One region of the Microbacterium soli genome, then DNA from elsewhere that is predicted to be linked to it. Evidence: riboswitches for the same ligand, from Rfam matches in the RefSeq annotation. Region 1 holds a riboswitch; the other holds the start of a gene.

Region 1 (15,459 bases):
CCGCCACGGCACGCCCACGATAGTCGTGCACCGGCATGGCGACCGAGCAGAGGCCGACCTCGCCCTCCTGCCAGCACGTGGCGAATCCTCGGCGCCTGGACCTGTCGAGCTCGTGCCGCAGCAGTTCGGGGTCCGTGATCGTCGCCGAGGTCAGCGCCGGCAGGCGCTCATGCAGCACCCGATCGTAGAACACGGGGTCAGCCCCGAACGCCAGCAGCACTTTCCCCGATGCCGTGGCGTGCAGAGGGAACCGGCGACCCGTGTTCGCCGTCACTCGGAACGGCGATGGCGCCTCACCGCGGTCCAGGTAGAGCACCGAGTCCTCGTCGAGGATGCCCAGCAGCACGAACTCCGAGGTCTCCGACGCGAGGCCGTCGAGGTAGTGCCGCGCGACGCGGGTGACCTCGACGCTGTTGGCGACCGAGGATCCCAGTTCGTACAGTCCCCAATCCAGCCGGTACGCACCGGTCACCGGATCCCGTGTCACGAATCGCCGGGTCTCGAGCGTGGCCAGCAGGTGATACACCGCGGCTTTGCTCATCCCGCTCCGGCCGGCGATATCGGCCAGGCCGAGCCCGCGGGGCGCGGCCGCGATCACCTGCATGACGTCGATGGCGTGGTCGACCGACCTGACTCTGCGGGACCGTGGTCCCGGAGTGGCCGCCGCCGAGGCATCCTGCTCGTCCGCGTCGGGACTGATCATGGCTGTTCCCGTCTGGTGCACCACTCGCTTCGCGTCAAGTGTCGCACAGACTCGTCGTCGCCGGTCCATGGGCGGAGCGCGACCGGGATCCCCCGTCGGTGCGCGGAGACCCCAGTCCGTCGCCCCCGGCTACGAGCGCAGCGTGCGCTCCGCGGCCTCCACGACGTTCGTCATGAGCAGGGCGACCGTCATGGGGCCCACGCCGCCGGGATTCGGCGAGAGGAAGCCCGCGACGTCTGCGACGTCCGGGTGCACGTCGCCGTAGACCTTGTTCTTCCCCGTCTCCGGGTCCGTCTCCCGCGTGACACCGACATCCAGCACCGCGGCACCGGGCTTCACGTCCGAGGCCCTGATGAGGTGCTTCACGCCGGCGCCGGCGACGATGACGTCGGCCTCACGCAGATACGGCGTCATGTCCGGCGTGCCGGTGTGCACCTGCGTGACGGTGGCGTTGACGGCCCGCCGGGTCAGCAGCAGACCCATCGGTCGCCCGATGGTCACACCGCGGCCGACGACGACGACGTGCTTGCCGTTCAGGTCGTAGTCGTTGCGCAGCAGCAGCTCGATCACTCCGCGCGGGGTGCACGGCAGCGGGGTGCGGATGGGGCCGTTGACGTTGAGCACCAGACGACCGAGGTTGGTGGGGTGCAGTCCGTCGGCGTCCTTCGCCGGATCGATGCGCTCGAGGATGGCGTGCGTGTCGAGATGCTTCGGCAGCGGGAGCTGCACGATGTAGCCATGGCAGCTCGGATCGGCGTTGAGCTCATCGATGAGAGCCTCGACGTCCTCCTGCGTCGCGTCGCCGGGCAGCTCGCGCTGGATCGAGTTCATGCCGATGGCCTCGGACTGGCGGTGCTTCATGCCGACGTACAGCTGGGATGCGGGGTCGGCGCCCACCAGCACGGTGGCGATACCGGGGACGACGCCGCGCTCGCGCAGCGCCGCCACTCGCTCGGCCAGCTCGCTCTTGATCGCCGCCGCAGCGGCCTTCCCGTCGAGGAGCTTCGCGGTCACTGCTGCAGCCCGGGGTACAGCGGGAACGCCTCGGCCAGCGTTGCGACGCGGGCACGCAGCGCCTCCACGTCGGCACCGGGCTGGAGCGCGAGGGCGATGACGTCGGCGACCTCGGTGAACTCCGCGTCTCCGAAGCCGCGGGTGGCGAGTGCCGGCGTGCCGATGCGCAGGCCCGAGGTGATCATCGGCGGGCGCGGGTCGTTGGGGACCGCGTTGCGGTTCACGGTGATGTGGATCTCGTGCAGCAGGTCCTCTGCCTGCTTGCCGTCGATCTCGGCGTCACGCAGGTCCACGAGCACGAGGTGCACATCCGTGCCGCCGGAGCGCACGGCGATGCCCGCGTCCTTCACGTCCTGCTGCGAGAGACGCTCGGCGATGATCTTCGCGCCCGACAGCACGCGCTGCTGGCGCTCGGCGAACTCGGGGGTCGCGGCGAGCTTGAACGCCGTGGCCTTGGCCGCGACGACGTGCATGAGCGGGCCGCCCTGCTGCCCCGGGAACACGGCCGAGTTGATCTTCTTGGCGATGTCGGCGTCGTTGGTGAGGATGAAGCCCGAGCGCGGTCCGCCGATGGTCTTGTGCACGGTCGAGGAGACGACGTGCGCGTGCGGCACGGGACTCGGGTGCAGGCCCGCGGCGACGAGCCCGGCGAAGTGCGCCATGTCGACCCACAGCAGCGCGCCGACCTCATCGGCGATGGCGCGGAACGCGGCGAAGTCCAGCTGGCGGGGGTACGCCGACCAGCCGGCGATGATGACCTTCGGCTTGTGCTCGATGGCCAGCGCGCGGACCTCGTCCATGTCGATGACGGAGGTCTCCGGGTTCACCCCGTACGCGACGATGTTGTACAGCCGGCCGGAGAAGTTGATCTTCATGCCGTGGGTGAGGTGCCCGCCCTGGTCGAGCGAGAGTCCCAGGAGGGTGTCGCCCGGGCGCGCGATGGCGTGCAGCACGGCGGCGTTGGCCGATGCGCCGGAGTGCGGCTGAACGTTCGCGAACTCGGAGCCGAACAGCGCCTTGGCGCGCTCGATCGCCAGGGATTCGGCGACATCGACCTCCTCGCAACCGCCGTAGTAGCGACGGCCGGGGTAGCCCTCGGCGTACTTGTTGGTGAGCACCGAACCCTGCGACTGCAGCACGGAGACGGGCACGAAGTTCTCGGACGCGATCATCTCGAGGTAGGTGCGCTGCCGGTTCAGCTCGCGCTCGAGCACCTCGGCGATCTCCGGGTCGACCTCGGCGAGCGGCGCGTTGAAGTATCGGTCGGTCATGGCAATCTCCTGTTCACATGGGAAAGGGGTGTGTTCCTCATCGGCCCAGGCGCGCGGTCGAACTCCTCGAGGTCGCTCCCCGGTGGTCACACCCACCCAGACGCCAGTCGCGACCACATGAGTTTACCGGATGCCGATGCCGTGTGTCCGGCGCGTCCGCACGGCGCGTCCGCGCTCCCGACGGTTTCGCGAGAGACTGGAGCGCGACGGCGCGCGCACCGCGTCCGCCGCACCGCACACCCCCTGGAGCGCACGATGACACCGACCACCCCCTCCCGCGGCTCGCGGCTCATCCATTCCGTCCGGATCGTCGACGGCGACGGCTCGATCACGGAGGACGGCTGGGTGCGCTTCGAGGCCGGCATCGTGTCCGCGCGCGGCACGGGGTCGGACAGACCGGATGCCGACGAGGTCGTCGACGCCGCCGCCGTCGCCGGACCGGCGGCCGTCCTCACTCCCGGCTTCGTCGACATCCACGGGCACGGTGGCGCGGGAGCCGCGTACGACTCCGGCGCGGATGCCATCCGCACCGGCCGGGACATGCATCGCGAGCACGGTACGACGCGCGCGGTCATCTCCCTCGTCACCGCCACGATCGACCAGCTCGCCGAGCAGGTGGCGACGATCGCCGACCTGGTGCAGACGGATGCCGGGGTGCTCGGCAGTCACCTCGAGGGCCCGTTCCTCGACCCCGGCCACCACGGCGCACACGAGCCGTCGCTGCTGCGCGATCCCGATGCCGACGCCATCGCGCGCCTGCTGGAGGCGGGGCGCGGGACGGTGCGGCAGGTGACGCTGGCACCGGAGCTGCCCGGCGGCATCGACGCGGTGCGCCAGATCACGGCGGCGGGTGCGGCTGTGGCCGTGGGGCACACGAACGCGGATGCCGGGATGGCCCGCGCCGCCTTCGAGGCCGGCGCCTCGATCCTCACCCACGCCTTCAACGCGATGAACGGCATCCATCACCGCGCGCCCGGCCCCGTGCTCATCGCCGCGGCCGATCACAGGGTCGTCCTGGAGGGCATCGCCGACAACATCCATCTCGACCCGCACATCATCAAACTGCTCTTCGATGCGGCACCGGGCCGGGTGGCGCTCATCACGGATGCGATGGCGGCGGCGGGCAGCGCGGACGGCCACTACGACCTGGGCGCGGTGAAGGTGACCGTCACCGACGGGGTGGCGCGCACCGACGCCGACGGGGCGATCGCCGGATCCACGCTCAGACAGGATGCCGCGCTGCGCAACGCGGTCGACGCGGGCGTCGCCCTCGGCGAGGCCGTGCGGGCGCTGACGGCGACACCGGCGTCCGCGGTGGGCTTCGGCGGCTCGCTGGGTCTGCTGCACCCGGGTTTCACGGCGGATGCCGTGCTGCTGGACGCCGACCTCGCCGTCCGCGGCGTATGGACGGGCGCCGCGCCGGTGCACCGTTCCGCGGTGAGCTGATCCCGCCGGCGCCGCGCACACGCGCGGGCATCGGCGAGGCGGGACCACCGGTCTCCCCAGCTCGGCGGCCCCGCCTCTCCTCGAGCCGATCAGGTCGGAGTCTCCTCCCCCGAGGACTCCGTCCCGACCACGTTCTCCGCCGCGACGCTGTCGCGACGACTCCATCCGCACCGCCCCCCGGTGGTGGCATCAGGAGTGCTCTACGAGAAGAGACGGCGCAGGACGGGTTTCATTACGCCGGTTCGTGAAAATCTTCCGAACGGATTCTGGGAGCGCTCCTGAAGGTTGTGGACAGGGGTGGCCTTCGCGCGCGTTTCAGGGGAGAATGTCGAAGACGCGTGATGAATGAGCCATCCACGCGTCTCTTGTTGTGAACGCGTTCCGGGGAGCGCGCGAGCGAAGGACCACGTGGAAGACCAGAGTTCAAGGACATCAGCTGCCGCTGACGCCGATCTCGTGCTGCGCACGCGATCGGGCGACGCGGAAGCCTTCGGCGAACTCTGGCGTCGGCATTACCGCTCGGGGATCACCGTGGCGCGCTCGGTCACCTCCTCGATCGATCCCGATGATCTCGTGCAGGAGTCGTACGCGCGGATCTACCAGGCCATCCTCAAGGGCGGAGGGCCCAACGGCTCGTTCCGCGCCTACCTGTTCACGAGCATCCGCAACACGGCTGCGGCCTGGGGACGCGCCCGCCACGAGAGCACGATCGAGGAGCTCGAGGTCGTCGATCCCGCCAGCACGGATGCCGCGGTGAACGAGGAGCTCGATCGCGGGCTGACCGCCCAGGCGTTCCGATCCCTGCCCTCGCGCTGGCAGGAGGTGCTCTGGTACTCGGAGATCGAGCAGATGAAGCCGGCGGCGATCGGCACGCTGCTGGGCATGAGCGCCGGCGCGGTCTCACAGCTCGCGTTCCGTGCCCGCGAGGGTCTGCGAGAGGCCTGGGTCCAGGCCCACCTGCGCAGCGTCGGCGAGGGATCCGAGTGCCGGTGGACGATCGAGCATCTCGGCGCCTACTCCCGCGGCAATCTCGGCTCTCGATCCCAGCAGCGCGCCGACAGGCATCTGGAGTCGTGCACGCGCTGCATGATCGTTGCGGCGGAGGCGAAGGACGTCTCCAGCAGGCTCGCACTCGTGCTCCTCCCCCTCGTGCTGGGCGTCACCGGCGCGTCCGCGTACCTCGCGACGCTGCAGGGCGCGGGCGCCCCCGTCGTCGCTCTGGCCGCCATGCCGTCGAGCGTCGTCGAGGGCGCCGTCGTCGCAGGGTCGGGCGCAGCCACAGGCTCCGCGTCCGCCGTGTCGGGCTCCGCGACCTCGGGCTCCGGAGCGTCTTCGGGTTCCGCGGCGGCGGGGTCGGCCACGGCAGGGTCGAGTTCCGTCGGCGGGCTCGGGGCCCTGGTCGGCGTGGGTTCGGCCGCACTCATCGTGGCGGGTGTCGTGGCCGCAGCAGCGGTGCTCCCGGGCATGCTCAGCTCCGCTCCGGCGACCTCGCAGCCGAGTGCCACCGACCGTGAGCAGTCCGGCCTCTCCTCGGAGGTCGTCCCGGACCCGGCGATGGAGGCCGACGATCCGCTGGTGATCGAACTGGAGGAGCAGACTCCGCCAGAACCGGAGCCGGAACCCGAGCCGTCGGAGCCCGAGGTCGCACCGCAGCTCGACACCGTTCCCGCTCGACAGCACCCGGATGTCGCGGATCCCCCCGCGGAGCCGGAGGCTCAGCCAGAACCGGAAACCGAGCCGGAACCCGAACCCGAGCCGGAACCCGAACCCGAGCCGGAACCCGAACCCGAGCCGGAACCCGAACCCGAGCCGGAACCCGAACCCGAGCCGGAACCCGAGCCCGACCCTCAGCCGGAGCCGTCACCCGACCCGGAGACCGAGGTGCCGGGGTCGCCGGAGGATCGACCCGGGCTGCCGGTGGGCGTGCCCGGGCTCGGCAAGGGGATGGTCGCCTGGAGCATCCCGGATCACACGGTGCACTACCTGGTCCTCTTCACCGGTGAGCCCGGTGTGACGGTGCGCGCGACGCTGGGCGACAGCGTGCAGGAGATCACGATCCGCAAGCGCGGCAGGGCCCTGCTGAATCTCGATCCGACCTGGCAGCAGGTGTGCGAGGACGCTCCACTGTCGTACGGGTATGCGGACGGCGACGAAGTCGGCGAGGTGGCGGTCGTGCGGCTCTCCGAGCTCAGCCGGTTCGCGCCGCCGCCGGGACAGTGCAAGCTCTGAGAGCGGGTCGGCCGACCCGGCTGTTCGGCCCCGCCGCCTAGACTTGAACGCATGCCCGAGGATTCCGCCGCCGACCTGAACCGCCCCGCGCCGAACGCCCTGGATCTCATCCGCGTGGTGGTGCTGCTGGTCGCTCTGATCTCCCTCGCGCTGTGGGGCTTCGGCAGTTGGTCCATGCCCTGGAGCATCGTGATCGGCATCGGCACCCCCGTCGTGACCCTCCTGGTGTGGGCGCTGTTCCTCTCCCCGCGCGCGGTGCTGCACCTGCATCCGTTCCTGCGCGCACTCGTGGAGCTGCTCGTCTACGCCGCCGTGACGCTGGCGTGGTGGTCGCTCGGGCAGGCCTGGATCGGCATCGCCTTCGCCGTGGTGGCCGTCGCCGCGGGCGTCATCGCCGGCCGGCGAGCGCTGGCATGACAGCGCTCGCTCGTCTGAGAGACGAACTCGGCGAGGCGGTGGACACCACCGCCGAATCGCTGGAGGCCGCTCGTGCCGACCGCAGCGGGCATCGTTCGCCCGGCAGGCCGCTTGCCGTCGTGCACGCCCGCAGCGTGGATGACGTGCAGCGCACACTGCGGATCGCGTCGGCCACGGGAACCGGTGTCGTCGTGCGCGGAGCCGGCACCGGCCTGGCCGGCGGTGCGAATGCGGGACCGGGCGAGATCGTGCTCTCGACCGCGCTCATGAACCGTCTCGTCGAGGTGCGCCCCGATGACCTGCTCGCCGTGGTCGAGCCGGGCATCCTGAACGCCGATCTGAATGCGCGGCTGGCCGAGCACGGCGTGTGGTGGGCGCCCGACCCCGCCAGCCGTGACATCTCCACGGTCGGCGGCAACATCGCCACCGGCGCCGGCGGACTGCTGTGTGCGAAGTACGGCGTCGTCCGCGACGCGGTACTGGGCGTCGACCTCGTCCTCGCCGACGGACGGATGCTGCGCCTGGGCCATCGCACCGTCAAGGGCGTCACCGGTCTCGACCTCACGTCCCTCGTGATCGGTTCCGAGGGCCGGCTGGGCGTCGTCGTGGGTGCGACGCTCAAGCTGCGGCGCCTGGTGAAGGGCGACGCCTGCACCATCACGGCGTCCTTCAGCGCCGTGGGCGCAGCGGCCTCCGCAGCCTCATCGGTCACGGCCGCCGGCATCCAGCCCGCGATCATGGAGCTCATGGACGCCCGCTCGCTGCGCGCCGTGCACGATCTGCTGGGTCTGGCCGCACCGCCGGCGGGAACCGTCCAGCTGACCGTCAGGACCGACGGCCCGGCCGCCCGGGAGGACGCCGGCCGCATCGCCGCCGTGCTGACGGCGAACGGAGGCGATGTCACGATGACCGAAGACCCCGTCGAGGGCGAGCGCCTGCTCAGCATCCGCCGTTCCGTGCACCCCGCGCTGGCGGCGCTGGGGACGACACTCATCGAGGACGTCGCCGTTCCCCGCAGCGCGATGCCGGCGATGTTCGAGGAGATCGCCCGCATCGAGCGGGTCCACGGGCTGCAGATCCCCACGGTCGCGCACGCCGGGGACGGCAATCTGCATCCGAACTTCATCTTCGAGGGCGAGGAGGTCCCCGAGTCGATCTGGGCCGCCGCGGACGAGCTGTTCCGCGCCGCGATCCGGCTGGGCGGAACGCTCACCGGCGAACACGGGGTCGGCGAGCTGAAGAGCCGATGGCTGGCGGAGGAGCTCGGAGACGACCAGTGGGAGCTGCAGCGGCGGATCACGCGCGTGTTCGACCCGCAGGGCATCCTCAATCGGGGGAAGGTGTTCGCCGATGCCTGACATCCGCGTCAGCGCGGCGGTGATCGTCGATCGCGCGGGCCGCGCGCTCGTCGTCCGCAAGCAGGGCACGACACGCTTCATGCAGCCCGGCGGCAAGCCCGAGCCCGGCGAGACGCCCGCCCAGACCCTCATCCGCGAACTGGATGAGGAGCTCGCGCTGCACGTCGAGGAGTCCGATCTCGAGCCGCTCGGCACGTTCGTCTCCGCCGCCGCGAACGAGCCGGGCCACCGCGTGATCGCCGACGCGTTCGCGCTGCGCGCCGAGGCCGAGGACGTGGTCGTGCGCGCCGAGCTCGCCGAGCTGCGCTGGCTGGAGCGCGGCGACCGCACGAGCGTGCCGCTCGCGCCGCTCAGTCAGGAGCACCTGCTGGCGTTCGCCTGGCAGTGACGTCGGCGCGGGATCAGAGACCCTGCCAGGCCGGCTTGTTGGCGTAGGAGCGGCGGTAGTAGTCGGCGAGCTTCAGCTGCGATGCGGCTTCCTCGTCGACGACCACCGTGACGTGCGGATGCAGCTGCACGGCCGACCCGGGGACCATGGCGCTGACGGGCCCCTCAACCGCGGCCGCGACCGCGTGCGCCTTGCCCTCGCCGAACGCGAGCATCACGAGGTGCCGCGCCCGCAGGATCGTCCCCAGACCCTGGGTGATGCAGTGCTGCGGGACATCGTGCACGGAGTCGAAGAAGCGCGCGTTGTCCTGGCGGGTCTGCTCGGTGAGCGTCTTGATGCGCGTGGTGGAGGCGAACGAGGAGCCCGGCTCGTTGAAGCCGATGTGGCCGTCGGTGCCGATCCCGAGGAGCTGCAGGTCGATGCCTCCCGCGGCGACGATGGCCGCGTCGTAGTCGTCGCCGGCATGCTGGATCGTCTCGATCGCGCCGTCGGGGACACGGATCAGCTTCGGGTCCAGCCCCAGGGGCTCGATGACCTCACGCGTGATGACGGAGCGGTAGCTCTGGGGATGCGCGGGGTCGATGCCGACGTACTCGTCCAGCGCGAACCCGCGGACGTGCGACAGATCGCGGCCGGCCAGGCGTGTGCGGAGGGCATCGTAGACCGGCAGCGGGGTGGATCCCGTCGCGAGCCCCAGGACGGGTTCGGGGACGGTGTCGATGAGCCGGACGATCTCATCGGCGACGAGCGCGCCGCCGACGTTCCGGTTCTCCACGATGACGACTTCAGCCATGAACGATTCTCTCCTTGTCGAGGGCGACGGTGCCGGGTTCCCGCAGAGCTGCTCCGCCGCCGCCTGTGGCGGCGAGTCGATCGGAGCACCCCGATTCTCTCATCGACGCGGAGAACTCGCGCATCCGCCCGGACCGGCGGCGGCGCGAAGCGGCCTGCAGGACGGAGAGGACCTCCGCAGGTTATCGAAATGTTACCGGTCCGGGCGTTCCCGAGGCGCACGGGGCGTTTCACGGACCCGCCCGTCGCTTAACATGGGAGGGTCAGCCGAATCGTGTGCCATGGGGGGGGTGAGCGGGTGACCGATCTGATCTCCGATCCCGGAACAGGAGAGGTCCGCACCTCAGCGCCCGACGCGCTGACGCAGGAGAGCGGGCAACCCGTGCAGTGGGCTCCGACCGAGGCGCCGGCCAAGAAGAAGAGGCACATCGGCCTGTGGGTCGGACTCGGTGCGGGCGCACTGGTGCTCGTCGGCGCGGCCGCATCGCTGATCCTCATCGCCCCCGGCACCACGATCGCCGGCGTCCCCGTCGGCGGCATGACCCCGGGCATCGCGGCCGAGGCGATCAGCTCCCGCCTGGCCACCACGGAGATCGAGCTGACCGGCGCGGGCGACGGAACGACGCTCACCGGCGCCGACCTGGGTGCGCACGTCGACGCCGAGGGCCTGGCGGAGCAGGCGTTCGCCGATCGCCCCCTGTGGAACATCTCGGCGTGGATGGGCGAGCCGATCCACGCCGACGTGCTCCTCGACCCTGAGATCGCGGAGCACGCGCTGCACGCAGCCGTCCCCACCAGCTACGTCGACCCCGTCAGCGCCGACGTCGTCTTCGATGCGGACGCGTCCGCGTACACCTTCACGCCCGCCGAGACCGGTACCGGCATCTCCGTGCCCGACCTCGCCGATGCGTTCACCGCGGCCGCGTCGGACGGCGAGCGCGCGTTCCGCTTCTCCGCCGATGCGACGGAGGTCACCGCCACCATCACCGACGAGAAGGCCGCCGCCACCGTCGAGAAGCTCAACGACATGCTCGCCACCATCGGCTTCTATGTCGGCGACGAGCGCACCGTGCCCGTCGCCGCGGACGTGGCGGCGTCCTGGCTGAGCATCGACGAGGTCGACGGCGAGCTGACGATCACCGCCGACCAGTCCGCGATCCAGACCATGGTGGCGTCGCTGCCCGACCTGGTGAACCGCGACGTCGTCACGCAGCAGAACATCGTCGATTCGACGGGCAAGGTGCTGCGCACCCTCACGGAGGGCAAGGACGGCCGCGTCCTCGGGGACACCACGGGCATCGCCTCCGCCTTCGCGACGGATCTCACGCAGGGCGAGGCGGCCTTCCAGCTCCCCGTCACCTCGACGCCGTTCGAGACGACGACGCTGTTCCGCCGCATCGAGGTGGACATCAGCGAGCAGCGGACGTACCTCTTCGAGAACGAGAAACTCGTCGAGTCCTGGGCGATCTCCAGCGGTCTGCCGGAGACCCCGACTCCGCTGGGACGCTTCCGCGTGTTCGGCCACACGGCCAAGCAGAGCATGGGCTGCGGACCGGACTCCCCGTACTGCACACCGAACGTGCCGTGGAACACCTGGTTCGCCCCGGACATCGCCTTCCACGGCGCGTACTGGCACAACAACTTCGGCCACCGCATGAGCCACGGCTGCGTGAACCTGCCGCCGTCGATCGCCAAGCAGGTCTACGATTGGTCTCCGGTGGGCCTCGAGGTGTGGGTGCACGCCTGACGAGTCTCCACGGTCGCCTCGTCGGCCGGGGACGGGAAACGGGCGGATGCCTGTGCCGCATCCGCCCGTTTCCCGTCCGGGCTCAGATCAGGGCGTCGATCGCGGCGTTGAACGTCGCGGACGGGCGCATGACGGCGGCGACCTTCTCGGGATCCGGACGGTAGTAGCCGCCGAGGTCGGCGTGCTCGCCCTGCACGGCGTTGAGCTCTTCGACGATCTTCTGCTCGTTCTCGGCCAGCGTCTCCGCGAGGGGGGCGAAGGCGGCCGCCAGCTCGGCGTCCTTCGTCTGCGTCGCCAGCTCCTGGGCCCAGTACAGTGCGAGGTAGAAGTGGCTGCCGCGGTTGTCGATCGTGCCCAGCGCGCGCCCCGGTGAGCGGTCCTGCTCGAGGAAGGTGCCGGTCGCGGCGTCCAGGGTCTCCGCCAGCACGCGGGCCTTCTCGTTGCCGGTGCGGTCGGCGAAGTGCTCGAGCGACGCCGCCAGCGCGAAGAACTCGCCCAGCGAGTCCCAGCGCAGGTAGTCCTCCTCCACCAGCTGTTGCACGTGCTTGGGCGCGGAGCCGCCGGCACCCGTCTCGAACAGCCCGCCGCCGGCCAGCAGCGGCACGATGCTGAGCATCTTCGCCGACGTGCCGACCTCGAGGATCGGGAACAGGTCGGTCAGGTAGTCGCGCAGCACGTTGCCGGTGACGGAGATGGTGTCCTGCCCCTTGCGCATGCGTGCGAGGGTGTATCGGGTGGCCTCCTCGGGGGCGAGGATCGTGATCGTCAGCCCCTTCGTGTCGAGGGTGGCGAGGCCCTGGTGCACCTTGGCGATGATCTGCGCGTCATGCGCACGGTTCGCGTCCAGCCAGAACACCGCCGGAGCGCCCGTCGCGCGCGCGCGGGACACCGCGAGGCGGACCCAGTCCATCACCGGGATGTGCTTGGCCTGCGTGGCGCGCCAGATGTCGCCCGCCCCGACCTCGTGCGAGATGAGCACCGTGCGGTCGCTGTCGAGCACCCGCACGATGCCGTCCGAGGGGATCTCGAAGGTCTTGTCGTGGCTGCCGTACTCCTCCGCCGCCTGGGCCATGAGGCCGACGTTGGGGACCGTGCCTATGGTGGCCGGGTCCAGCGGGCCGTTGGCGATGACGTCCTCGATGACGGCCTGATACACCCCGGCGTAGGAGGAGTCCGGGATCACGGCGATGGTGTCGGCCTCGCCGCCGTCGCTGCCCCACAGCCTGCCGCCGTTGCGCACGAGCGCCGGCATGGACGCGTCGACGATCACGTCGCTGGGCACGTGCAGGTTCGTGATGCCCTTGTCCGAGTTCACGTAGGACAGCCGGGGGCCGTTCTCGATGGCGCGGTCGAAGGCTGCGGCGATCTCCTCGCCGCCTGCGACGCCCGACAGACCCGCGAGAATCGACCCGAGGCCGTTGTTCGCGCTCAGCCCCGCCTCCGCCAGCCGGTCGCCGTACTGCGCGAACACGTCCTTGAAGAACGCCTTGACCACGTGGCCGAAGATGATCGGGTCGCTGACCTTCATCATGGTGGCCTTCAGATGCACGGAGTACAGCACGTCGTCGGCCTTCGCCGCCGCCAGCGTGTCGGCGAGGAACGCGTCCAGCGCGGCGGCCGACAGGAAGGTCGCGTCGATGATCTCGCGCGGCAGCACCTTCAGCCCCTCCTTGAGGACCGTGACGGTGCCGTCGGCGGCGACGTGCTCGAAGCTCAGCACGTCGTCGTGGGCCGCGACCCAGGAGCGCTCGTTGTGCTTGAAGTCGTCGTGCCCCATGGTCATCACGCGGGTCTTCGATCCCGCCGCGAACGGCTTGTTGCGATGCGGGTGCTTCTTCGCGTAGTTCTTGACGGCGAGGGGCGCACGGCGGTCGCTGTTGCCCTCGCGGAGCACGGGGTTGACGGCCGAGCCCTTGACACGGTCGTACCGCGCCCGCACGTCCTTCTCCTCGAGCGTCTGCGGCTCGTCGGGGTAGTCCGGGATGTCGAAGCCCTTCTCCTGCAGCTCGGCGATCGCCGCCTTCAGCTGGGGGATGGATGCCGAGATGTTCGGCAGCTTGATGATGTTCGCCTCCGGCAGCGTGGCCAGCCCGCCGAGCTCGGCAAGGGCGTCGCCCACCTGCTGCTCGGGGGTGAGCTTCTGCGGGAACGCCGCGAGGATGCGCCCCGCGAGGGAGATGTCCCGCGTCTCCACCGCGATGCCCGCCTGGCCGGTGTACGCCCTGATGATCGGCAGGAAGGACGCCGTGGCCAGCGCCGGCGCCTCGTCCGTGTAGGTGTAGATGATGGCGTCGTCGGTCACCGGATCTCCGTTCGCGAAGGCAGATTTTATCTTGATACCAAGATACCCGAGTCTGATCGGCGTCATGCGTGGCGCCTCTCGACTCCGGCGCCCGGTTTCCGCCACACGAGGTCGATCACACGCTAGCCTGGGTGCATGTCGGAACTGCGTGTGGTCGAACTGTCCGCGGCGACGATCGTCGCCGTCAACAACCTGTCCCTCAAGCCGGGGCAGGAGCAGTTCCTCGCGCCGGTGTCGTACGGCATCGCCGCGACGGTCGTGAACCCGCAGACCTCCTGGCAGCGCGTGGTTCTCGACGGGGACCAGGTGGTCGGGTTCGTGAGCGCGAGCTTCAACGCCGACGCGCCCGACGAGCATTTCCGAAGCGTGCTGTGGCGGATCAACGTCGATGCCGACGACCAGGGGCGGGGCATCGGCCGCTTCGCCGTCAAGACTCTGATCGACGAGGCCCGTGCGCGGGGCGTCGGTCACGTGAACGTGATCTACGAGGCCGGTGAGGACGGGCCCGAGGCCTTCTTCCGGCGAGTGGGCTTCGAGCCCGTCGGCGAGACCGAGTACTCCGAGGTCATCGCCCAGATCCGCGTCACGGACTGAACCGGCGGCGGGGCCTCGGATCCCCTCCCCCACCGAGACCCCGTCGCCGTCCTCGGCTCTCCCCGGCGAGCCGAGGATCGACCCGGGAGCGCCCGCGCCGCGCACGGAGCCCCGAGCGCGCGCACCCCGGACGCTCGTCGTGACCCCGACGCTCCCGACTTTACGTATCGCAATGCAACAAAATGCATGATCCCTCATTAGGCTCGGCCCCATGGCCGAACCCTCCTGGTCGTGGCCCGACCTGCATGATGCGCAGCGCTCCGTCCTGCTCGAGCTCCTCGTTCATGGGTCGCATTCCCGCGCCGAGCTGACGCGCCGCACAGGACTGTCTCGGGCGTCATTGATGCGTCTGGCCCGGAACCTCGTCGACCTGGGCCTCGCCAGTGAGGGCGGCACCGAGACGCGCAGGAGTCGCGGACGCCCTTCGGGGACTCTCCATCTGCGCGGTGAGGCCGCGCACTTCATCGGCATCAAACTCACCGGGGACGCCCTGTACTGCGCCGTCACCGATCTGTCGGCCCGCGTCGTGAGCACCTCCGAGAAGAAGTTCCGCTCGAGATCCGTCGACGACGTCGTCGATCTCATCGGACACGTGGTGGATGAGATGCGCCGAGACCACCCCAGGATCGCCGCCATCGGGGTGTGCCTCGCCGGGGACATCACGGGCGCAGACGGTGAACGGGAGGTGGTCGGCTCGCACTTCCTCGGCTGGGACGCCGTGCCTCTCGTGCGCCTGGTCGCCGAGCGCACCGGTCTGCCCACCGAGATCGCGAACGATGTCCAGGCGCTCACCACGGCGCATCACTGGTTCGGTGCAGGACGCGGCAGTCGTTCCATGGCGCTGATCGGACTGGGCGCGGGCATCGGCGCGGGCATCGTCGTCGATGACGACCTCATCCGAGGCGCCGGGGGGCGCCCGGGCAAAGTGGGGCATCTCCGCGTGCACGACTCCGGGCCGGAATGCGATCGCGGGCACGTCGGATGCGTTTCGGCGTACGTCACCGGACCCGCCATCGAGCGCCGCGCCGGCGCTCCCGTCAGGGCCGTCGTGGCGCGCGCCGCCGACGGGGACGCCGGATGCACGAGCATCCTCGATGACGCCGTCCGTGCCCTGGGCGTGGTGATCGGAACCCTGGTCAGCATCACGGATGTGGAGAAGGTGATCGTCACCGGCGAGGGCCTTCCGATCATCGCGCGG
Region 2 (15,459 bases), 500 kb from region 1:
GAAGGCCGCCGAGGTGGCGGCGCCGGCGAGAGTGAGCTTGAGCGGAGTGGCGCCCCCGCGCCCCAGCGACCCGACCGCGTAGACGAAGACCGCGGCGGCCGACGCGCCGACCACAGCCACGGCGATCTGCCCCCAGGCGCTGGTCACGCCCAGGAACGCCAGCCCCAGTACGACGGCGAGGGAGGCGCCGTTGGTCACACCGAGGATGCCGGGATCGGCCAGCGGATTCCTCGTGACCGCCTGCATGGCGGCTCCCGAGACGGCCAGGGCCGCACCGACGAGCACCGCGAGCACCGTCCGGGGCACGCGCTTGACCACGGCTGCCCTGCCCAGGGTCTCCTCGTGACCGGCGAGCCCGGCCAGGATGTCGGAGAGGCTCACCGCGCGCATCCCGAACGACACCGACAGCACCACGAGGATGATGAGCACCGCTCCTCCGGCGACCAGCCACAGCGTGCGCACCGTCACCGGATGCCGCACCGCCGCGGCATCCGGTCGAACGGATGCGACAGCGCTCACTGTCCGGACAGCGGGGCCGCCAGCAGGGCGAAGTAGTCGTCGATGCCCCACGGGATGGACAGCGGCGAGGGGTTCGCGGATGCCGCCAGCGGTGTGGCATCGGGCAGGATCGCCACGTGGCCCGCGGCGATGGCCGGGATCTTCGACAGCAGCGGGTCGGCCTGCAGCGTGGCGATGAGCGAGTCGTCGCCGTAGCCGACGAACACGTCGACGTCGTCGAGCTCGTCGGCCTTCTCGGAGCTGACGGTGAGGTAGAAGTCGGTGCTGTCGGCGTGCGCGTCGACGATCGACGGCATCGGCAGACCCGCCGCGGCGAGGAACCCCGGGCGCGTGTCGGCGGCCGTGTAGTAGCCGACCTGGCTGAGATCGCTCGGGTCGAGATAGGAGAACAGCACCTTCTTGCCCTTGAGCGCACTGTGCGCCTCCAGCGCCGCGGCGACCTCGCCGTGCAGCTCGTCGATGAGCTCCGCGCCCTCCTCCGCCAGCCCGAGGGCGGCGGCGTTCATCCTGATCATGTCGTCGACGGACGTGCCCCAGGCCACGCCGGGATAGGCGACGACGGGCGCGATCTTCGACAGCGTGTCGTACTCCTCCTGGGTCAGCCCGGAGTACGCGGCGAGGATGACGTCGGGGTCGGTGTCGCTGACGGCCTCGTAGTCGATGCCGTCGGTGTCGTCGAACAGCACGGGCGTCTCGGCCCCCAGCTCCTCGAGCCTGTCCTCCACCCAGGGCAGGACACCGTCGCCGTCGTCATCGCCCCAGGTGGCCTTGCTCATGCCGACCGGCACGATCCCCAGCGCCAGCGGCACCTCGTGATTGGCCCAGGCGATGGTCGCGACGCGCTCGGGCTTGGCGGGGATGACCGTCTCGCCGTAGACGTGCTCGATCGTCACCGGGAAGCCGGCATCCGCTCCTGTGTCGGCATCGGCGGCGGCCGTGTCGGGCGCGGAGCCGGAGCAGGCCGCCAGGCCGAGGACGAGAGCGGTGGCCGCGACGGCGCCGAGGATTCGGGAAGTGCGCACAGGCGTTCCTTCACTGTGAGAGGGCAGGGGTGCTGAAGTCAGCGTAGGTAAGCCTACCCTTACTCCATTGTCACGCTCAAGGGTGTGACAGATCCTCGTGCTGCTGCCGGTCCCGAGGAGGCCGGCCCGGCTCAGTGGTGGAACAGGCGCAGTCCCGTCGTGACGAGGGGGATGCCGTGCTCGGCGGCGGCCGCCGCGACCTCGTCCGAGCGCGTCGAGCCGCCGGGCTCGACGATCGTGCCCACGCCGAACTCCGCGGCGTGGTCGACGTTGTCGCGGAACGGGAGGAAGCCGTCCGAGACGAGGGTGACGTCGTCGAGCCGCTGTGCCCACTCCGCTCGCCAGCCGTCATCGCCGTACCGGCCCGCGGCCTCCGCACCGAAGAGCCCCTCGAACTCGACGAGCTGCGCGCGGGTCATCTCGGCGCCGGCGAAGCGCACCTGCCAGTTCAGGCGGTCCTGCCTGCGCATCCCCTCGACGGTCGGCAGCTCACGGACGAACGGATGCCGGCGCAGCCACCACACGCGGGCCTTGGCCCCCGCGAGGCGCACGCAGTCGACGCGGTTCTGCTGCCCGGCGCCGATGCCGACCGCCGCGCCGTCGCGCACGAGCACGACGGAGTTCGACTGCGTGTAGCGCGCGGTGGCCATCCCGAGCAGGGCGTCGCGGCGGTGGCGCCCGTCCAGCACGCCCGCCGGGAGCGCGGCGGCCAGGTCCGCGGCATCCCGGTCCTGCTCGATGACGGTGCCGAGCACCTCACGACGCTCGCGCGCCGGCGGCGCCCAGTCGGCACCGGCCTCGAAGACGAGGAACCGGCCGGACTTCTTCCCACTGAGGACGCCCACCGTGCCCTCCTCGTAGCCGGGGGCGATCACGGCGTCGCAGATGACCGTGCGCAGGAACTCCGCGGTCTCGGCATCCACCGGCCGCGACAGCGCCACCACGTCCCCGAAGGACGACTTCGGGTCGGCATCGCGGGCCCGCACGTAGGCCGAGATCAGGGTGTCCTCACCCACACCGGACGTGCGCCAGGTCTCGGCGGCGACCTCGTCGACGGGCCCGGCCAGGGCCGCACCCGCGGGGGACACGTGCTTGAACGACGCCGCCGCGGGGAGGCCACCCGCCTCATCGGCCTCGCGCACGAGCGCGAACGCGTTGAGCGCGTCGAGGTAGTTGATCAGCGAAGGCTCGCCGTTGAGGACGGCGGGGCCGCCTTCGACCGAGGCGGACTGGTGCGGATTCATTCCGTAGCGCATGGATGCTCCCATCTGTCGTGATGGGCACCCAGGCGGTCGATGCCGTGTTCTCGCGCTCCCTGCCGGTCATCCGGCTTCGCCAGTCGCCCACCCAGGATACCGGCCGCCGCTGAGGTGATGTCCTCACCGTGGAGCGGGGCGCCGGAGGGGCTGTGGCAGGCGGGCAGGGTACGGCGGGCGGCTGCCTGCGCGACTACCGTGGACGCATGCGCTTCCCCGCCGCGATCCGTGCCGCACGCCGTGCACCGCTCCTGCAGGTGCTGAAGTCGGCCGCGGCGACCATCGCCGCCTGGTTCCTCGCCGCGTGGCTGATGCCCGGCCCGCTGCCGGTGTTCGCCGCGATCGCGGCACTGCTGGTGGTGCAGCCCAGCGTGAACCAGTCGCTGTCCAAGGCCGTCGAGCGCAGCATCGGCGTCATCGTCGGCGTCGTCATCGCCGTGCTCCTGAGCGCGCTGCTCGGCCCGCAGGGCTGGGTGGTCCCGGCATCCGTCGTGGTGGCGATGCTCGTCGCGTGGGCGCTGCGCGCGTCGACGGGCACGGGGAACCAGGTGGCGATCTCCGCGGTGCTGGTGCTCGCACTGGGTTCGTCGAGCCCCGACTACGCCACCACCCGCATCATCGAGACCCTCATCGGCGCGGCAGTCGGGTTCGCCATCAACGTCGCCGTCGTCCCTCCCGTGCTCACCTCCCCCGCCCGCCGGGACATCGGGCTGCTGGGGCGCGAGCTCGCGGCGTCCCTCGACCGTCTCGCCGACGCGCTGCCGAGCACCAGGACGAGCGCCGAGCTGCACGAGCTGCTGCTGCAGGCGCGTCTGCTGCGCCCCATGAAGGACGCCGCCGAGGCATCCCTGGCATCCGCGGAGGAGTCGCTGTCCCTGAACCCCAGGAGGTCGCGGCACCGGGACGAGCTCGTCGAGCTGCGCGCGCTGTTCGATCGTCTCTCCCCGGTGACCACGCAGGTGATCGGGATGACCAGGGCGTACTTCGACCACTACGACGACTCGCTCGTCGGCGACCCGTTGGTGCGGGCGATCGCCGAGCAGCTGCGGCGCGCCGGGCACGACACGCGCCTGGCCGTCCAGCGGGCGGATGCCGCACCCGAGCCCGATGTCCTGACCTCGGCGGTGCCCGCGCTCACCGCCCCGCTGACGACGCGCCCACCCGCACCCGAGCACTGGGTGCTGATCGGGTCGCTCATGGAGGACCTCCGCCGCATCCACGGCGAGCTGCGCGACGAGGTCTGATTCGGCGGCGGGTCAACGCGCGGCGCGGACGATGTGGCTGCGGGCGTGCGCGACGGCGGTGCCCAGCTCGTCGAAAAGATGGTTCTGGTGGCGCAGTGAGCGCAGCACCCCCACATGCTCGGCGAGCTTGAGATGCCGCGGCTGGATGCCCTTGACGAGCACCGTGATGCCGCGGCGCTCCAGCGATACGATCATGTCGGTGATCACCTGCGCGCCGGTGGCATCGAGGATCTGCAGCTGCGACATCCGAAGCACGACCACCTCGATGTCGCGCAGCGCGATGACGCGCTCCATCATCCGCTCGGCGGCGCCGAAGAACAGCGCCCCCTCGATCCGGAACACGGCGATGCGCTCGTCACCGGGCTGTGCGGCGCCGGGCAGCTCCTCGCGGTGCACGCCGCTGGCCTTGGCGAGCTGGCGCAGCGCGAAGAATCCTGCCGCGAGCACGCCGATCAGCACGGCGTAGACGAGGTCGACGCTGACGGTGATGATCGCGGTGACGACGAAGACCACGGCATCCGATCGCGTCGATCCCATCACCGCACGGACCGTCGACGGGGCGACCATGCGGCACGAGGTCACCATGAGCACCCCCGCGAGCGCCGCCAGCGGGATCTGCGAGACGACGGCCGCGCCCACGAGCACGACGGCGAGCAGCAGCAGTCCGTGCGTGATGGCGGCCAGTCGCGTGCGCGCGCCCGCACGGATGCTGACCGCGGTGCGCGCGATGGCCCCGGTGGCCGGCATCCCGCCGAAGAACCCGGCGGCGATGGACGCCAGGCCCTGTCCGACCAGCTCCCGATCGGCGTCGTAGGCGCCGGTGTCGGAGATGCTGGCGGCGACACGGGCTGCCAGCAGCGATTCGATGGCGGCCAGCGCCGCCACGGCGAGTGCCGGACCCACCAGTCCCGCCGCCACCCCCAGGTCGAGCGCGGGCAGGACCGGCGCGGGAAGGCCGACGGGAAGCTCGCCGATGACGTCGACGGGCATGTCGAACACCGCGGCCAGGAGCCCCGCGACGACGATGGCCACCAGCGAGCCCGGGAACTTCGGGGCGACCTTCAGCGCGATGAGCATGATCGCCACGACGATGCCCAGCAGCAGCAGCGACCAGCCCAGCTTCGGCCAGGTCACGGTCATGAGCGACTGCACGGCCGCGACGGCGGCGTTGGTGCTCTCCCCCGGCTCGGTTCCGGTGCCGGTGGGAACCTGCTGCAGGAAGATGATGATCGCGATGCCGAGGGTGAAGCCCTCGATGACCGGCCAGGGGATGTAGCTGATCGTGCGGCCGAGCTTGAGGAGTCCGCCCAGCAGCACCATGATCCCCGACAGCAGGCAGATCATCGCCAGCGCCCCGGGGCCCTGCGTGGCCATGATCGGCGCGAGCACGACGACCATCGCCCCGGTGGGCCCGGACACCTGCACGTTGGAGCCGCCGAAGATCGCCGCGACGATGCCGGCGATGATGGCCGTGACCAGTCCGCTCTCCGCCCCGGCTCCCGAGCTGACGCCGAAGGCGAGGGCCAGCGGCAGCGCGACGATCCCGACCGTGACGCCGGCGAGAAGGTCGCCGCGCCAGGTGTGCGGCACTGCCCGGTAGTCGGTGCGGGACGGAAGCAGTGCGAGCAGGTCCCGCGGGCTCACGAGCGCACCGGGATCTCGGGGAGGCCGTCCTGCTCGATCAGCTGCCGCTGGGTCGTCTGCAGGATCTCACCCAGCAGTGCGCGAGCGACGCGCAGCAGGTCCGCCACCTCGGGGTAGGCGAGCCGGTAGAACACCAGACTGCCGCGCCGCTCCGAGTCGACGAGCCTGTTGCGCCGCAGCACGGCCAGATGCTGGGAGACGTGCGAGGCCTCCAGCTCGGTCACCTCGAGGAGTTCGGAGACGGATGCCTCGGGTGCCGCCGACAGGACTTCCAGGATGCGGATGCGGATGGGGTGCGCCAGTCCCTTGAACAGGCCCGCCTTGACCTCGTACAGCGGGCGGGTCAGGTCGCTCAGCATCCGTCTCCCCTCGGTCGTGCTGCGGTGCGCGCCGCATCCCACGTGCGCTGCGTGATTCCGCCGTGCGCGGGCACCCCGCACCGCGCACGATATGACGACTTCATCATACCGAAAGATTCGGGGACGCCCGCCCGGGTTCCTCGGGGACGCCCGTCCGGGTTCCTCGGCGGCGGGGAACGGAGCGCGAGGTGGGAGGATCGAGGCATCATGCTTCTCGATCCCGCCTCCGTCCGCGACGCCGATGCGGATGCCGTGTACACGGCCTTCGTCGAATGGGCGGAGTCCACCGGCATCAGCCTCTACCCCGCGCAGGACGAGGCGGCCATCGAGATCGTCTCCGGGCAGAATCTCATCCTGTCCACCCCCACGGGCACCGGGAAGTCGCTGGTCGCCGTCGCCGCGCACTTCTCCGCCCTGGCCGCCGGGCGCCGCAGCTACTACACGGCCCCCATCAAGGCGCTGGTCAGCGAGAAGTTCTTCAGCCTCGTCGACATCTTCGGGGCGGCGAACGTGGGGATGGTCACCGGCGACTCCGCCGTCAACGCCGACGCCCCCATCGTGTGCTGCACGGCGGAGATCCTCGCGAACCTCGCGCTGCGCGAGGGGCCGGATGCCGATGTCGGCCAGGTCGTGATGGACGAGTTCCACTTCTACGGCGACCCCGACCGCGGCTGGGCCTGGCAGGTGCCGCTGCTGACCCTCCCGCAGGTGCAGTTCGTGCTCATGTCCGCCACGCTCGGCGACGTCACCGCACTCGCCGACGACCTCACCCGCCGCACGCACCGCGAGACCGCCGTGGTCACCGGTGTCGAGCGCCCCGTGCCGCTGCACTACTTCTACGAGACGACGCCCATCCACGAGACCATCGACGACCTGCTGCACACCGACCGCGCCCCGGTGTACGTCGTGCACTTCTCGCAGGCGGCCGCCATGGAGCGTGCGCAGGCGCTGGCCAGTGCGAAGGTCGCCACCCGCGAGCAGCGGGACGCGATCGCGGAGCTGATCGGCGGGTTCCGGTTCACGACCGCCTTCGGAAAGACCCTCTCGCGGCTGCTGCGGATGGGCATCGGCGTGCACCATGCGGGGATGCTGCCGAAGTACCGCAGACTCGTGGAGCAACTTGCCCAGCGCGGCATGCTGCGGGTGATCTGCGGCACCGACACGCTCGGCGTCGGCATCAACGTTCCCATCCGCACGGTGCTGCTCACCGCCCTGACGAAGTTCGACGGCACCCGGATGCGGCAGCTGAACGCCCGCGAGTTCCACCAGATCGCCGGGCGGGCGGGCCGGGCGGGCTACGACACGGCGGGCACCGTCGTCGTGCAGGCGCCCGAGCACGAGACGGAGAACCTCGCGGCGCTGCGCAAGGCCGGTGACGACCCGAAGAAGCGCCGCAAGATCATCCGGAAGAAGGCACCGGACGGATTCGTGTCCTGGGGCGAGCCGAGCTTCCGGAAACTGGTGGACTCGGAGCCCGAGACCCTGACGTCCCGGATGCAGATCACCAGTGCCATGATGCTCAACGTCATCGGGCGCGGCGGCGACGTCTTCGCGAATATGCGCGCACTGGTATATGACAATCACGAGCCGCGCGACAGGCAGCGGATGCTGGCGCTGCGCGCCCTCGGGATCTATCGCACGCTCCGCGAGTCCGGCATCGTCGAGGACGGCCCCGACGGCATCCGCCTGACCGTCGACCTGCAGCCGAACTTCGCACTCAACCAGCCGCTGTCGCCGTTCGCCCTCGCGGCGTTCGACCTGTTGAACCCGGACTCGCCGTCGTTCGCGCTGGACGCGATCTCGATCGTGGAGTCGACGCTCGACGACCCGCGGGCGATCCTGTCGCAGCAGGAGTTCATCGCCCGGGGCGAGGCCGTCGCCGCCATGAAGGCGGAGGGCATCGAGTACGAGGAGCGCATGGAGCTGCTCGAGCAGATCACCTGGCCCAAGCCGCTGGAGGAGCTGCTGTCGGCCGCATTCGAGACCTTCAGCGCCGCGCAGCCGTGGATCCGCGACTTCGAGCTGCACCCGAAGTCCGTCGTGCGCGACATGTACGAGCGAGCCATGTCGTTCGGGGAATATGTCGCGTTCTACAAGACCGCACGGTCGGAGGGGGTCGTGCTGCGCTATCTCTCGGATGCCTACCGCGCAGCCTCCCAGACGATCCCCGAGCACCTGAAGAGCGAAGAGCTGCACGATCTCATCGAGTGGCTCGGCGAGCTCGTCCGTCAGGTGGACTCCAGCCTGCTGGACGAGTGGGAGGAGCTCGTCGCCGGCACGGACAACGGCCGGGTGGATCGCCCGGAGGAGGAGGTCGTCCCGCCTGCACCGAAACGGCTCACCACCAACATCCGCGCGTTCCGCACCCTCGTGCGCAACGAGCTGTTCCGCCGCGTGCAGCTCGCCGCACGGGAGGATGTCGCGGCTCTCGCCGAGCTGGACGCCGATTTCGGTGCTGAGGCGTGGGATGCGGCCCTGGACGCGTACTTCGCCGAGCATGATGAGATCCTCACCGGTGCCGACGCCCGCAGCTCTGCGCTGCTGATCATCGAGCAGGGCGCCGCGGAGTGGTCCGTGCAGCAGATCCTCGACGACCCCGCGGGCAACCACGACTGGCGCATCTTCGCGACGGTCGATCTGGCCGCCTCCGATGAGGTCGGCGCGGCCGTCGTCCGCGTCACCGGCGTGCACCGGCTGTAGCCGGGCGCCCCGATCTTCGGCCACTCCGATCCACGGCCAGTGTTGCAATATGCGGCCGTTTCTGCCGCATCCGTCCTCCGATCGCAACAGTGGCCGAAAATCGTGACGGACAGGTCTGACGACGGATGCCGGGGCCCACCCAGACGACGGAAGCCACCCTCACCAGGGGCTGGGCCGGTAGTCCTTGAGGAACACGCCGCGGAGGTCGACGCCGGCCTCGCCCTGCACGATCGGGTCGTACACGCGGGCGGCGCCGTCGACCAGGTCGAGCGGAGCGTGGAAGCCCTCCTCCGCCAGGCGCACCTTGGTGTGGTGCGGGCGCTCGTCGGTGATCCAGCCGGTGTCCACCGCCGTCATGAGGATCCCGTCGGTGTCGAACATCTCCCCGGCGCTCGTGCGGGTGAGCATGTTCAGCGCAGCCTTGGCCATGTTGGTGTGCGGATGCCCGGGCCCCTTGTACCGGCGGGAGAACTGGCCCTCCATGGCCGAGACGTTCACGATGTACTTGCGTCGCGCGGTCGAGGCCGCCATCGCGGGGCGCAGCCTGCTGATCAGCAGGAACGGCGCGGTGGTGTTGCACAGCTGCACCTCGAGCATCTCGAGCGGATCGACCTGGTCGACCGACTGCACCCAGCTGTTGACGCGGTTGATGTCGGGCACGAGGCCGCCCGCGTCGATGGCCGTGCCGTCGGCGTGCTTGGCCAGCGACGAGGATCCCGGGGCCATGGCCAGCCGTGCGAGGTCCTCAGCGGTCAGCGCCTGCCCGCCCTGCTCGGCGACCGTGCCGGCGACGGCGGCGAGCGACAGGAGCGGATGCGCGTCGACCGATGCCTGCAGGGCCTGCGGGTGGGGGTCGGCGGTGTGCCCGAAGGTCTCGATCTCCGGCAGCGGGCGGTCGGGGAGCGGCTGCAGCTCGGCATCCGTCAGCAGCGAATACGCCCCCGGCGAGCGCCGCACCGTCTGCGCGGCGTTGTTGATGAGGATGTCCAGCGGACCCTGCGCGGCGACGGAGTCGGCCAGCGAGATCACCTGCGCGGGGTCGCGCAGGTCGATGCCCACCACCCGCAGCCGGTGCAGCCAGTCCGCGGCATCCGGCAGGGAGGAGAAGCGGCGCGCTGCGTCGCGCGGGAAGCGCGTCGTGATCGTGAGATGGGCGCCGTCGCGCAGCAGTCGCAGGGCGATGTGCATGCCGATCTTCGCGCGTCCGCCGGTGAGCAGCGCGCGGCGGCCGGTGAGGTCGGTGCGGGCGTTGCGCTTGCCGTGGCTGAAGCGCGCGCAGTCCGGGCACAGCTGGTGGTAGAACGCGTCGACGAGCGTGTACGGCTTCTTGCAGATGTAGCAGTTGCGGGGTCTGCGCAGCTCCCCGGCGATGGGAGAGTCGACGCGGGAGGTCAGCTCGATCCCGCGCGTCTCGTCGTCGATGCGGTCGGCGGCGCCCGTCGCGGTGCGGGCGACGACGGCCCGGTCGGCCTCGGCGATGGCATCCCGGATCTCCTTGCGGCGAGCGCGTTTGACGGCTTTGAACATGTTCGCCGTGGCACGGCGCACGGCGAGGTAGTCCGGATGCCGCTGGTCGACGCGGTCGAGCTCCGCGAGCACCCGGAGGGTCGTCGCGAGGTCGTCCGGGTCGATGCCGGATGCCGGCAGCTCGGGCTCGCCGAGGACCTCCGTCCCGTCCCCGGGGTCCGTCGCAGGATCGGCAGAGGCGGAGGGATCGGTCACCGGGCAGATTCTACGCGGGGAAGCTGAGCCGGACGGATGCCGTCAAGCGGCGGGACGCCGTGGCGGGGTGCGCATGTCGGGTCTCCGGCGTATGGTCACGGGCATGAGGACCACCGCCGCAGAGACCGCATCGACGCACCAGGGCATCGTGCCGGGCTATCTGCTGGCGCGTCTGGCGGGTTCGAGCCAGTTCACCCGCGCCGCCGAGGCCGCCAGACAGACGCTGATCCGCGGGCGCCCGGAGTTCCGCGCCGCACTCGAGTTCTCCATCGATCAGGACGGCGACCTCGTCGCCGATGTGCGCGCCGCCCCGACGCGGACCGTCTACGACGCGGGCGGCGCCGAGCAGCTGCCGGGCACGCGTGTGCGCGGTGAGGACGATCCGGTCTCGGCCGATCCCGCGGTGAACGAGGCGTTCGACGGCCTGGGGGACACGCACCGGATGCTGCGGGAGGCCTTCCAGCGGGATTCGCTCGACGGGGCGGGCGCGCCGCTGATCGCCACCGTGCATTACGGGCGGAAGTACGACAACGCGTTCTGGAACGGCTCGCAGATGGTGTTCGGCGACGGCGACGGCGAGGTGTTCACGGGGTTCACCGGATCGGTGTCGGTGATCGGCCATGAGCTGGGGCACGGCGTCATCCAGACCTCCGCGGGGCTCGTCTACCAGGACCAGTCCGGTGCGCTGAACGAGTCCATCGCGGACGTGCTCGGGGCACTGACCGAGCAGTACGTCCGGGGGCAGACCGCCGACGAGGCGAGCTGGCTGATCGGCGACGGGATCTTCACCCCGGCCGTGCAGGGGCGCGCGCTGCGCGACATGCTGCATCCCGGCACGGCGTACGACGATGACGAGCTCGGCAGGGACCCGCAGCCGGCCGATATGGCGCACTACGTCCGCACCGTGGAGGACAACGGCGGGGTGCACATCAACTCCGGCATCCCGAACCGGGCGTTCGCGCTGGCGGCGACGACGCTGGGCGGGTACGCCTGGGAGGGCGCGGGCACCGCCTGGTATCGCGCGTTGACGGGCGGGCTGTCGAAGACCGCCGGATTCACGGAGTTCGCCGAGCGGACAATCACCGCGGCCTCAGGGATCGGGGCTAGCGTGGAATCGGCGGTCCGCGAGGCGTGGATCGCCGTCGGAGCGATCGAAGATGCCGCAGCGCGAACCCCGCGATGACAACGCGGATGCCGCAGGCGGCGCGGACAGGAGCCGTGTCGTCATCGCCGTCGTGCGCACCGGCGGAATGGCGGGACTGCGGCGCCGTTGGCGCGCCGAGCCCGCGCCGGAGCGCACTCCGGAGTGGGTGGCGCTCATCGACCGCTGCCCGTGGGATGAGCCATTGGACGCCGACCCGGTGGGTGCGGACCGGTACGTGTGGAGCATCCATGTCGTGCTGCGGGACGAGCAGCGCGAGCAGGTGGTCGCCGATGCGCACCTGCAGGGTCCGTGGCGGGAGTTGGTCGACGCCGTGCAGGAGGCCGACGCCGCCGACCGGTGACGCGCCCCCGGTGACCCGTGGCGGGCTGCCGCCGACCCACTGCCCGCGCGGGAGGGGTGCAGTCGGGGCCCGGACGCGCGACAATGGAGGCATGGGACTGTTCTCGCAGAAGCAGCAGGATCCGGCCGCGTGGGCCGCCCTGCCGGGTGAACCGCTCGATGAGGACAAGGTCGAGCACCTCGATGAGGCGCCGACCGTCGACCTGCTGGGCCTCGGCCTGGGCACGACGCTCTCCAGCACCGTCATCACCGTCACCGCGCCCACTGCGGACCCCGCAGCCGCCGCAGAGGCCGCGCCCGAGCCGGAGTCCGCAGCCGAGTCGGAGCCCGCAGCAGAGTCCGACTCGGACTCGGAGGAGTAGCCCCGGCTCATCGGCCGAGCAGCCACCCCCCCCCCCGCTCAAGCACCCCTCACCGAGCGGTGTCCTCCACCAGCACCCGTGTGCGGGGCAGCGCCTCGGGATGCTCCTGCTGCAGCCACGTCATCATCTGCTCCCGCACATCGCAGCGCAGTGTCCACTGATCGTCGGAGTCCTTCGCCGAGATCACGAAGCGCACCGTCACGTATCCGCCCTGGGAACCGGTGACCCGCACGTTCGAGGTGCGCCGATCCCAGGCATCCGACGCCTCGATGATCTCCGTGAACTTCGCGCGGACCGCATCCATCGGCACCCGCCAGTCCAGATCCATGTAGACGGTGCCGAGCACCTGGTCGGTGCGGCGCGTCCACGTCTCGAACGGCGTGGAGGTGAAGTGGCTGCACGGCAGCACGAGCCGGCGCTCATCCCAGATGTAGACGACGACGTACGACAGGTTGATCTCGCCGATGCGACCCCACTCGCCCTGGATCACCACGACATCGCCGACGCGGATGGCATCGGTGAAGGCGATCTGGATGCCGGCGATGAGGTTGCCGAGGATGGACTGCGCGGCCAGGCCCGCGATGACGCTGACGATGCCGGCGGATGCCAGCAGGCTGGTGCCCGCGGCCCGCATCTCCGGGAAGGTGAACAGCACCGCGCCGAGGGCCAGCACGGCGATGACCACCAGGGTGAGCCGGTGGATGACCACGAGCTGGGTACGACGGCGGCGGGAGGCGGCCCCCGCGGCCGCGTCGTCCTCCCTCGCGATGAGGCGCTCGAATCCGAAGGAGGCGAAGGATGCCAGCAGCCAGGCTCCGGAGACGGTCGTGAGGATGAGGAGTGCGCGGGAGACGCCCGGCCACCAGCCGAGCGTCCCGGGCAGCGAGGTCGCCGCGCCGATCCAGACCGCGACGATCCCGGCGACCACCAGCCACGGCGGCCGCACGCGCCGGTCCAGTTCGACCACCCACGTGGAGGTGCGCCCGACGAGTCTGGCGATGAGATGCACGGCGGCGATGACGGCGAGCGCGACCAGCAGCGCGATGCCGATGGCGACCACGGTGCCGATCCAGGAGTTCCAGTCGATGAGTGCCATGCCGTCAGCGTACGGGGATGCTCGGGAGGGTGCCGGGCTCGCCGGCGGGCCGCGCGTGAGTACGGGAGGCCGAGAGTCAGGGCGAGATGTCGCCGGCGGCGGCCAGCAGCGGTGCCAGCTGGTAGCGGCCTCGGTCCACGCGGAGCGTGACGCCGTCGCGTCCGCGCACGATCACTTTCGGGCGTCCGCCGACCTGCACGGTGCGCACCGAGGCGATGTCACGGTAGACGATGCGCTTCTCGCGCCCGAGGACGGTGCGGAAGCGCACGGCATCCGTCCCCACCTCCAGGTACCAGTTGCGGAATGCGATCAGCAGCACGACGCCGACGACGAACACGGCCACGGAGGCGATCCGGGCCGGCAGCAGCTGCGGCGTGTACCGTGCCGTGAACACCGCGAGCCCCAGGATCAGGCCGGCGACGATCAGCACAGCACCGATGAGCACGACCAGCAGCGGCATCCGCTGCCGGCGCGTCGCCGCCCTCACCGGTGTCACGCGGCGGAAGAAGCGGGCGATGAGCACGCCGAGGAGCGCGATCGCGATGAGGACGATCACGGCCTTCACGGCGAAACCGGTCACCCCTCGACGATACCGACCACGGGAGCGACCGGTGCGACGCTCTACGGTGGAAGGATGACGATCACCGCAGCCGCAGACGGATCCGCCCTCGGGAACCCCGGGCCGAACGGCTGGGCCTGGTACATCGACGACGAGCGCTGGGCCGCCGGCGGCTCCCCGCACGGCACCAACAACCAGGGCGAGCTGAAGGCCGTCCTCGAGCTGCTGCGCGCGACGGCCGGGACCTCTGAGAAGCTGCTGATCATGTGCGACAGCCGGTACGTCATCGACGCCGTCACCAAGTGGATGCCGGGCTGGAAGCGGCGCGGATGGCGCAAGTCCGACGGTGCGCTGGTTCTCAATCGCGACCTGCTGGAGGGGATCGACGACGCCCTGCAGGGGCGGGATGTGGAGTTCTCCTGGGTGAAGGGTCACGCCGGGCATCCGCTGAACGAGGCCGCCGACGAGCGCGCGAACGCGGCGGCGACCGCGTACAGGGACAAGCGGGAGCCACGACGCGGGCCGGGTTTCTCCCCGGATGCGGGGACCGCGGCGACCCGCCTTGCCGCACCCGCCGCGCAGGGCGTTTCCGCCGCCCCGGTGCCGACGAGCGCCCCGCTGTGGGCGGAGACGGCGGACCTTCTGGACGGGCTCGACGAGCCGCAGAGCCCGTCGGAGCCGGTCGAGCTGCGCGTCCGCCTCTCCGTCGCCGAACGGGCCCGACTCGAGGATCGGGCCCGCGCACAGGGGGTCTCCCCCGAGGAGGCGCTGCGCCGGCTGATCTGAGTGACCGTCAGCCCGGCAGGCGACACCGAAGCACTCGATCACCCGGAGGGTGCGGGCTGACTCAGGCCTTACGTGATCGTCTCGGCGGTCCGGGGAGCGCCCCGGCTGGACTTCGAGTGGGGGTGCGACGACGCGGGCGTCAGCCGGCGAGCACCGTCGACTGCGGCCTGCGGAAGGAGTTCATTTGTACAACCATTCGGTTGTGCGTCAAGAGACGCGGATGCCGGTGCCAAGAGGCTGCTCGTGCGGCACGCGGGCCCACCGGGGCGCTCCCGTCGATCTCCCACCGCGCGACAGCGCAACAGTCCCCTGACACGTCAGCAACCTGCTAAAGTGCCTGACGTGTCAGGTACTTTGAGAGGGCCCGGGCTGCAGGCCTGGGAGAAGCTGCAGAGCGTGACGGAGCAGCTGCGCCGGGAGACCGGCCGCGTGCTCGTGACGGAGGCGGGGCTGTCGGCCGCCGAGTTCACCGTGCTCGCGCACCTCGCCGCGAGCCCGGCAGGCGTGCGATCCGCGGAATGCGCCCGGGCGATGGGCTGGGACAGCAGTCGACTGTCGCACCAGCTGCGCCGACTGGAGAAGCGCGGGTACGTCGCGCGCCGAGGCGGAGACGGGAGCGACGGCCGCGCGACGGTGGTCGGACTCACGCCCGACGGCCGTCGCGCGCACCGACGTGCTGTCATCCC

The links. Region 1 has a riboswitch for ZMP and ZTP ahead of glyA (serine hydroxymethyltransferase). Riboswitches for the same ligand answer to the same signal wherever they lie in the genome.
Positions count from the first base shown of each region.
Region 2: it holds a riboswitch for ZMP and ZTP, as region 1 does, so the genes downstream of both, ABD770_RS05075 (phosphoribosylaminoimidazolecarboxamide formyltransferase) here and glyA (serine hydroxymethyltransferase) in region 1, are expected to answer to the same signal.

Region 1 covers NZ_BAABCP010000001.1:595,610-611,068, forward strand. The annotation lists gene ABD770_RS02795 (IclR family transcriptional regulator) at 1-703, opposite strand, end outside; gene ABD770_RS02800 (bifunctional methylenetetrahydrofolate dehydrogenase/methenyltetrahydrofolate cyclohydrolase) at 833-1,717, opposite strand; gene glyA (serine hydroxymethyltransferase) at 1,714-2,988, opposite strand; ZMP/ZTP riboswitch at 3,025-3,109, opposite strand; gene ABD770_RS02810 (N-acetylglucosamine-6-phosphate deacetylase) at 3,244-4,434, shown strand; gene ABD770_RS02815 (sigma-70 family RNA polymerase sigma factor) at 4,843-6,663, shown strand; gene ABD770_RS02820 (YrdB family protein) at 6,715-7,080, shown strand; gene ABD770_RS02825 (FAD-binding oxidoreductase) at 7,077-8,438, shown strand; gene ABD770_RS02830 (NUDIX hydrolase) at 8,431-8,826, shown strand; gene ABD770_RS02835 (glucosamine-6-phosphate deaminase) at 8,840-9,619, opposite strand; gene ABD770_RS02840 (L,D-transpeptidase) at 9,917-11,365, shown strand; gene ABD770_RS02845 (NADP-dependent isocitrate dehydrogenase) at 11,448-13,667, opposite strand; gene ABD770_RS02850 (GNAT family N-acetyltransferase) at 13,803-14,261, shown strand; gene ABD770_RS02855 (ROK family transcriptional regulator) at 14,473-15,459, shown strand, end outside.
Region 2 covers NZ_BAABCP010000001.1:1,098,990-1,114,448, forward strand. The annotation lists gene ABD770_RS05065 (FecCD family ABC transporter permease) at 1-519, opposite strand, end outside; gene ABD770_RS05070 (iron-siderophore ABC transporter substrate-binding protein) at 516-1,541, opposite strand; gene ABD770_RS05075 (phosphoribosylaminoimidazolecarboxamide formyltransferase) at 1,673-2,797, opposite strand; ZMP/ZTP riboswitch at 2,817-2,894, opposite strand; gene ABD770_RS05080 (FUSC family protein) at 3,004-4,041, shown strand; gene ABD770_RS05085 (SulP family inorganic anion transporter) at 4,054-5,685, opposite strand; gene ABD770_RS05090 (ArsR/SmtB family transcription factor) at 5,682-6,044, opposite strand; gene ABD770_RS05095 (DEAD/DEAH box helicase) at 6,252-8,744, shown strand; gene ABD770_RS05100 (SDR family NAD(P)-dependent oxidoreductase) at 8,904-10,391, opposite strand; gene ABD770_RS05105 (M4 family metallopeptidase) at 10,570-11,649, shown strand; gene ABD770_RS05110 (protealysin inhibitor emfourin) at 11,624-11,971, shown strand; gene ABD770_RS05115 (hypothetical protein) at 12,063-12,332, shown strand; gene ABD770_RS05120 (mechanosensitive ion channel family protein) at 12,382-13,428, opposite strand; gene ABD770_RS05125 (hypothetical protein) at 13,505-14,008, opposite strand; gene ABD770_RS05130 (ribonuclease H family protein) at 14,063-14,773, shown strand; gene ABD770_RS05135 (MarR family winged helix-turn-helix transcriptional regulator) at 15,116-15,459, shown strand, end outside.